2 regions of the Lactobacillus apis genome follow, and region 2 is predicted to be linked to the other one. Evidence: predicted binding sites of a transcription regulator. Region 2 holds the regulator's gene; the other holds the start of a gene.
The links. Region 2 encodes LexA, which represses DNA repair genes until DNA is damaged. Its sites were predicted from a motif close to CNAACANNTGTTNG; they were not measured.
Positions count from the first base shown of each region.

Region 1 (4,438 bases), 160 kb from region 2:
ACCTGATCAATTGTTTGAAATGCAAAGACAAGGAGCTGATTTTCCCAAGACTTCTCAACCAAGCATTGGCGATATGATTAAGCTTTTCGATGAATTACATGATGAAGGCTATGAAGCAATCATTGCGATTACTTTATCCAGTGGTATTTCTGGGTTTTATCATACTTTATGCAATATTGCGGAGAATCATCCAAAATATAATCTACATCCAATTGATACAAGAATGACTGTTCGTTTACAAGGTGATTTGGTTTTGGCCACTTCAAGAATGATTAACAATGGGTTAGATCTCGATACCATTCTTGAACGAGTTGAAAAAATTCGTTCCACAATTGACGAAATTTTTGTTCCTAATGACTTGAATAACCTTAGTAGAGGTGGTCGTTTAAGTAATGCTGGTGCATTTATCGGCTCAATGCTTAATATCAAACCACTGTTAACTTTTAAGGACGGTAATATCGTTGCATTTGAGAAAATTCGCTCAATGAAGCGTGCTTTTTCAAGAATTAAAAAGCTAACCACTCAAAAAATTGATGAATTACCTTATAAAGATAAAATCAAGCTTTTCATTATTGATTCAAATGATAGTGAGCAGGTCAATGAAGCTAAAGAGTGGATAGAGAAAGTGTTCCCTAACCAGAATTATTCTGTCACTACCTTTAGTCCGGTAATTGCTACGCACTTAGGTGAAAAATCGTTTGCAATTGGCTGGATGATTGATATTGATAAGATTGATTTGGGCTAAGTAGAAGCAGCTTATAGGCTGCTTTTTTTGTAATTTGAGGTAAATAAACATGGAAAAAAGAGATCAATTTACTAATTGGGCAATTGAACTTCAAAGTCTTGCTCAAGACGGATTAGCATACGGTCACGACCGGTTTGACCTAGAGCGATATACCAGAATTAGGGAAATTGCTACAGAAATTATGTCTGCTAAGACTGGTTTACCAATAAAACAGGTAAAAGAACTCTTTAGTAGCGATGATGGTTACCAGACTCCAAAATTAGCAGTTCGCGCCGCGATTTTTAACGACGAGAAGATCTTGCTTGTTAAAGAAACGACTGATGAACATTGGTCAATGCCAGGTGGCTGGTGTGATCCTAATTTAACAACGACTGAAAATTGCATCAAAGAAGTTAAGGAAGAAGCTGGACGCGAAGTCGAAATTGAAAAAGTAATTGCGCTAATTGATAAATCCGTTAATGTTCATAATCAAAAAAGAGTAGAGCGTGCAATTAATTGTTGCAGTGTCTTTTTCCTTTGCAAAGAACTTGGCGGTAAATTCGTTGTAAACACTGAAACGACCGAATATGATTATTTTGACGTTGATCATCTTCCACCATTATCAGTAAATCGTACTACTGCAGATGAAGTAAAAATGTGCTTAAAGGCTGCACATGATCCGCATTGGCAAGTTATTTGTGACTAACATAAAAAAGCTGGATAGTTAATCCAGCTTTTTTTCTCCTTGATTTTTAACATTAGCAATTTCATTTAAAGCATCACGTTGTTTCTTTTGGTCAACATGCGTATATAAGTCTGTTGCCGATGTGCCTTTTTGGCCCAATTGTTGCGCAACGAGCACTTGATCTTTAGTTACACCATAAAGTTCGGAGGCAAGCGTATGACGCAATTTATGCGGTGTTAACGGATGGCCAAACGCTGCAGAGTATTTATTAACCATTTTTTCAATTGCATTAGTTGTAATTCTCTTAGTTTGACCATGCCATCTGGTAAGGAAAAAGGCATTCTGCTTTTTATCAGCAAAATAACGCTTCTTACGTATTTCTCGATAACTGTTCAAATACTTAATCGTCCACTTTGCAATTGGCACGCTGTCGCGTTGACCACCTTTTCGGGTTACATCAAGTGTAGCTTTCTTTAAATTGATGTCAGCTAAGTCAATTCCTGCACACTCAGAAACTCTTATTCCAGTTCCTAAAATAAGGGCAATAATTGCCATATCGCGTTCTTTATTGATTTTAAAAGATGGCAGGGCATGCTTGTTGCACTGCTTTTCAAAATTTTTATCAATAAAATCCAAAAACTGATATTTTAAATCACCAGTATACATATGAGACTCCAAAATATGTGCGCGGTAGTTTAACGTTTTTGTATTGTTAAGTGAGTCAATCTTCAACATAACATTTCTTTCGAAATAAGGCTCACCATTGTTATTATCGGCTGTGATGGTTAAAAACTTAAATAAAGAGCGCAATGCATTGATTGAGCGGTTAATTGTAGTGGGGGAGTTCAAGTTACCCTGCTGATTTTTAACATGCCCCAAGTAATTGATATAAAGCATTATGTCGTTACGCTGAAGATTAGCCAAAGTATCAGTAGTAATATGCTGGTTGTCTTCAGCATCAGATATTCCTTCTTGCCTTAACCAATCAAAAAAACGCCTGATTTCAGTCAAATATTGGTAAGAGGTTGCTAAAGAGTGATTGGTACCAAAATTATACTCTTTAACAAAATCCGGCATTTTCTTCAATTCTTCTTCAATAAGGTCTAAGTACTTTTTAGTTTCCACGTAGTTCTCCTAACTATGCTTTTTAATCATTATAAAGCAAAAACGGAATGTATGTTTGTCTTTTTGCTAAAAAGAGTGATTTAATCCTATTTTGTAACTAGGGGAGCAGAAGGATGGGGGAGTGAGTAATAGTCAGACTACTTTACATAGCATTTATTTTATAAAGTACATCCTAACAAATTAATTCATCTCAACCATCATATAGCTTGACGCGTAAGGAATATTTACTTTAGGTTATCAAAACTCTAGAGGAGAAGGGGACGTTTTTTATCTATTTCATGAAGTAAAGTCTATTTTATTGTTAGTTTCCTATGATTTATTAGACTTTTACCCACGTCTCTAACTTATCAGCAAATCTATCTAAATCGAACTGACATTTTGTATTTTTACCGCAGAACCAGTTTGAATTGCTACGAAGAATTTAAAAAGCTGATCTTTAAACCTAAGATTAGCTTTTTAAATACGCGATAAAATTTTTGATAAAAAAGTTTAACTTGTTTTGACAACTTTAAACAAGTTAAACTCAAATAAATTTTACTAACAACTAATAGTGTACGCTTATACCTATCATTAAAATTATAGTTTTAATGATAGCAACTAAAAAAATAGTTGAGCTACTTCATTTTTTGACCCAAATTGAATATTTGACCATATGGAATCCTTTACGGAATAAATGCCCTAATTTCTCTACAAATATAATTAACTGAACAGTGAATTTCGACAATTTTCTACTTTTGTTCAAAAATCGTTTTCTACCTTAATTGAGTGAAAATTCTGCCGAATTAGCTAATCTTTTGATCAGTTATCGAGCAAAAATGATTTTGACGCGCTTAAAATCACTCTAACAGCACAGCAGAAGATAGTATCCGTAAACAAAAGTATTTTGGTCCTATTAAACTGATCTTTTTAGACAATTGAACTCAAACATTTGCTTAACAAAAAAGTTTGATGCTAGTACTAGTAATTTAAATACACGAGTAATGCTCTCACTGATAAATAATATTCTCTTCAGTTTTTTATATTTAACTTTACATAATATATATTATACGAAGTTATACATATGGAGAAATCATAAGTCCTACTTTTCAAATGAATTTTCTTTTTATTTCTTTTTTCCTACTAATCATTTTAAAAAACTAAAATGATGACCTGTTAATGCTTAAAAAGCTAAAACAGACAAAAATCGAATTAGTTGGTTGATTTATATTTTAGCGACACTTTCTAACCGGTATATATTAGTGAATTAGCACATTGCTTTTTTGAATGTTATTTATTTAAGTGCATCAATGATGCTACTTCATTACTATTTTTATTTTTGGTTTTGAAACTAAATAAATGGTTATAAAAAGCGCTTTCTGTATTTACTATTTCTAGTTTATATATTATTATTAATTGTCCAAAAACTGGTCTTAAAGAAATTTTGAATAGCATTGACAGTACCTCTTTTGGTGACTTAAACTATTATTTGCAAGCTTTTATCTCTTCACTTTAGGTTTATTTTTTTAGCCCTTTTTATTTGCTTTTTTTTGTTTTTGTCCTACAATACTATCTGGGGTATAGTTAAAAAACAATTTTGCTAATCTGTGGCTTTAGCTACATTATTAGTTAAGTTGTTTTGTTCATTATTTTTATTGTTTTAATTTTTAATTCTATAATTGTTCTGTTATTATGGAAGATGGAATTATATTTTTGAAAGGGTTGAATTTATTCCATGAGTATAAATTTAGGAAAAGAAATATGCCGTCGTAGACGTGAACAGAAACTGACGCAGGAGGATCTCGCTGAGTTAAGCGATTTGTCAGTTAACTTCATTTCACGTCTTGAACGCACTAAGAATCAGAATATTAGTATTCAGAAACTAGACTCAATTGCTAGAGCCCTGAACACTACTACTCCAGACATCA
Region 1 is NZ_CP029476.1:795,116-799,553, reverse strand. It holds gene DKL56_RS03895 (DegV family protein) at 1-745, shown strand, start outside; gene DKL56_RS03890 (NUDIX hydrolase) at 795-1,430, shown strand; gene xerS (tyrosine recombinase XerS) at 1,449-2,534, opposite strand; gene DKL56_RS07860 (hypothetical protein) at 3,801-3,965, opposite strand; gene DKL56_RS03880 (helix-turn-helix domain-containing protein) at 4,246-4,438, shown strand, end outside.
Region 1: xerS (tyrosine recombinase XerS) is a predicted target of LexA. The motif match lies at 2,579-2,592, and genes of this name have one in related genera.

Region 2 (4,438 bases):
CATTTTAGGGTGTTCGGTTATTGATAATCAAGATGGTAGTGATTTGGGTAAAATCACTGGAATTGAAACCCCAGGAGCCAATGACGTTTGGGAAGTTACTGAAGAATCAGGCAACGAGTATTTAATTCCTTATATTGATGATGTTGTTAAAAAAGTCGATGTCGACGCAAAAAAAGTTTATGTAGAACTATTGGAGGGGTTGCGAGATGAAAGTTAATATTCTGACACTTTTTCCGGATATGTTCACTCCTTTAACAACTTCAATGCTTGGCCGTGGTCTTGAAGACGGTAAATGGGAATTAAATTTAGTTAACTTTCGTGACTTTACTTCTGATGTTCATCATCATGTTGATGACACGCCATACGGCGGCGGCGCAGGCATGGTCTTACAAATTATGCCAATTAAAAAGGCACTTGATTCACTTGCCAATAAAGGTAAAGTAATTATTACTGCACCACAAGGAAAGACTTTCAATCAGAAAATGGCACAGGAATGGTCAAAAGAAGATAATTTGACTTTTATTTGTGGCCATTATGAGGGTTTTGATCAGCGTGTTTATGATTTAGCGGATGAAACTGTTTCAATTGGAGATTATGTTTTAACTGGTGGAGAATTGCCAACGATGAGTATGGTAGACGCAACTGTACGGCTATTACCTGGTATTTTAGGTAACGCAGCCTCTCCAGTTGAAGAAAGCTTTGCACATGGCTTATTAGAATACCCGCAGTATACTCGACCAGAAGATTTTGAAGGGATGAAGGTCCCAGCTGTTTTGACTTCAGGTAATCATCAAAAAATTGATGAATGGCGTCATAAAGAGTCGCTACGAGCAACGTATTTGCATCGGCCTGATTTACTGGAAAATTATGAACTTAGTTCTCAAGAAAAAACCATGTTAGAAGAGATTAAACAAGAAGACACAAGAGCTTGATTTTACAAGCTTTCTTTGCTAAGATAACAAAGGTGCAATTGTAATGTACTAATAGTTATGGGTGTTCCGCTGGCGTAGATAATCGTTGATGAATGCCGAAGAAGGAGAAAAATATGGATCCATTAATTCAAGAATTAACTAAAGAACAATTACGTGATGATATTCCTGACTTCCGTGCTGGTGACACTGTTCGTGTTCACGTACGTGTTGTTGAAGGTTCTCACGAACGTATTCAGATGTTCGAAGGTGTTGTAATCAAACGTAAGGGGGCAGGTATTGCTGCAACTTATACTGTACGTAAGATTGCTTCTGGTGTTGGTGTTGAACGTACCTTCCCAGTAAATGACCCTCGAGTAGCTAAGATTGAAGTATTACGTCACGGTCGTGTACGTCGTGCTAAGCTTTACTACTTACGTGAACGTCATGGTAAATCTGCAAGAATCGCAGAAAAGCGTCGTTAATTCACGCTTAAATAAAAAAGAATCACTCCGTAAAGGAGTGATTCTTTTTTGTTTATGTTAAAATATTCATTAAAATATTTTTAATGAGGAAAAGAATTATGAAAGAACCATTTTTGTTAGAATTTGATCCTGAACCGCGGGCGGTTTTAGAACCAGATCATGAAAAAAAGATTAATAACTTTCGCTTTCAGCCTAAGTTACTGTTTGCATTCCTAACTCCTGATGTGATTGGTGATTTCTTGGCTCGTCATCCTCATAAAAAAATTGGGTTCTTTGACTGTTTTGAAGGAGAAACTCCAATTTATGAGGTTGATTTGGACGAAGAAAAAATTACTTTTTGTCAAGCGAAGATAGGTGCTGCAGCTGCTGTGATGCTATTGGATTGGTTAATAAGTTACGGTGTCAAGCAAATTTTAGCAATAGGATCAGCAGGCTGTTTAATTGATTTACCAGAGAACTATTTTCTAGTGCCTACAAAAGCTATTAGAGACGAGGGCACATCCTTTCATTATATGAAACCAGGAACGTATATTGACTTAAAGTCAGAGTTTTTAATTAAGACCAAAAAATTGCTGAATGAAGAAGGTCTTAAGGTTGAAGAAGTAACTACCTGGACTACTGATGGCTTCTTTAGGGAAACTGTCAAGAAAGTAAAGCAGGCTAAAGAGTTGGGAGCCTCTTGTGTAGAGATGGAATGTGCAGCAATGGCTGCGTGTGCACAATTTAGAGAGGCAGATTTTGCACAAATATTATTTACGGCAGATTCTCTTAAAGACATAGAAAAGCATGACGAAAGAGGTTGGGGCAGTGATGCTCGTGAAAAAGCCATCAATTTAGCAGCAAATATTATAGCCAACATTTAATTTCCAACTTTGTGAAAAATGGAAGTGTGAAACCGATGTGAAACTATGCTGCATTTCACAAAGTTTAAAACAAATATTGATATAACAGCATTCAATACCGAAATAACTTCAAAAATTTGTGAATTACATTTTAATAATTGCTGTGGAAAGATAAAAGGACAAATTTTGCATTTCTGCTTTATTTAGATGCGACTCAAAAATGTAGAAAAAAACCATTGAATTCCGAATAAAACTAGTTCGTAAATTTCAATGGTGTAATAAATAGTTTCTAAATAATGTTGTTTCGATATAAGCCAACAACTTTACCTAAGATATGAACGCTGTTCAAGAGTATTGGTGCCATACTATCATTTTCTGGCTGTAAACGGTAATGATCTTTTTCTTTATAGAACCGCTTGACGGTTGCTTCATTTTCATCGGTCATTGCAACAACAATCTCACCGTTAGTAGCAGAGCTTTGTTTACGGACAATTACATTATCTCCGTTTAAAATACCAGCGTTAATCATGCTTTCACCGTGAACTCGTAGCATGAATAAGTCGCCAGCATCATTAGCTAAATCAGGGGGAAGTGGGAAATAATCTTCAATATCTTCAACGGCTAAAATAGGCTGACCTGCTGTGACATCACCAACAACGGGAATATCAGTAGGCTTGACACCAAGTGCCTTTTTGCCTTCTTCTGTTATTTCTAGTGCTCGAGGTTTAGTTGCGTCCTTAACAATTAAGCCTTTTCTCTCTAGTCTAGAAAGATGACCGTGAACCGTAGAAGTTGATGAGAGTTCAACTCCTTGGCAAATTTCTCTAACAGTGGGAGGGAATCCGCGTTTTTCAACGGTATCATATATATAACGAAGAATTTGTAGTTGCTTAGAACTTTGCTTATTGGTCATTTTTTTCTCCCATTCGTTAGTTAATTCTTTGTATTAACTACATTCTAACAAATAATGTTGCCTAATACAAACAGGCGTTCTAAATAATTATTCTTTTTTTTATCCAAAAAGTAAGGTAGACTTTTACAAATGAGAGGTGCAAAAATGACTGAAAACAATGAACAAAGATTAACTGAAGAGCAAGAAAAAAAACTAACTGATAGAATCAATGAGTTATACCATAAGAAAGAAGCTCAGGGATTAACTAAAGAAGAGGAAGAGGAGCGACAAAAGCTTCACAAAGAATTTATCAGAAATTTCCGTGCTGGCTTTAAACAAGACGTCGAAGACTTGGTTATCGTAGATAAAAATGGTAAAGAAGTAACTTCCGAAAAAGCAAAAAAGGCACAGCGTAAGAAAGGCTTGAGAAAAGACTGATTTATAGCTTTTAATTTACTTATTTTTTAGGTAAGATATAACTATTGGACAAATTGAGGTGATTATTTTATGAGTTTAGGATTAGCAATTGTATTAATTATTGTAGCGCTGCTAATAGGTCTTGTTGGCGGATTTTATGGTGCTAGAGCATACATGAAGAAATATTTTAAAGATAATCCACCAATCAGTGAAGATATGATTGTTGCCATGATGTCACAAATGGGTCAAAAACCTTCTGCTAAAAAGGTAAACCAAGTGATGAACATGATGAAACATCAAAAATAAAATCTTAACTAGATTGACATCAGACGGAGGATTATTTCTTCCGCCTTTTTATTTTGAAAGACAGGTGAAAAATGGGTATATTTTTTAAGTTAGGCTGGTTTTTTAAAAAGGAAAAGAAACGCTATTTAATCGGTGTTGCTTTTCTAGCACTAACTTCAATAATTAACTTAGTACCACCAAGAATTTTGGGTTTAATGGCTGATCAATTAGATAAAGGTCATATTTCTTGGCAAGAATATGCGACTTTAATCTTAGCCATTGTACTAGCTGCGTTAGTTTTATATGCTTTCCGCTATTTTTGGCGTCGTCAAATTTGGGGTGGTGCAGCCGAATTAGAATTGCAAATGCGCTCTAAACTGTTTGAGCACTTTATGGAAATGGATCGTACATTCTATCAACGCCATAGAACAGGTGACCTAATGGCACACGCCACTAATGATGTTTCAGCGATTCAGGAAGTTGCGGGTGAAGGTGTATTGACATTAGTTGATTCACTTTTGATGAGTGTAACAACAATGGTCGCAATGATAGTATTTGTTGATTGGCGGTTAACAATCGTTGCACTTATTCCATTACCATTTCTTGCCT
Region 2 is NZ_CP029476.1:951,970-956,407, reverse strand. It holds gene rimM (ribosome maturation factor RimM) at 1-217, shown strand, start outside; gene trmD (tRNA (guanosine(37)-N1)-methyltransferase TrmD) at 207-932, shown strand; gene rplS (50S ribosomal protein L19) at 1,046-1,393, shown strand; gene DKL56_RS04605 (nucleoside phosphorylase) at 1,489-2,256, shown strand; gene lexA (transcriptional repressor LexA) at 2,525-3,148, opposite strand; gene DKL56_RS04595 (DUF896 domain-containing protein) at 3,293-3,565, shown strand; gene DKL56_RS04590 (YneF family protein) at 3,635-3,850, shown strand; gene DKL56_RS04585 (ABC transporter ATP-binding protein) at 3,922-4,438, shown strand, end outside.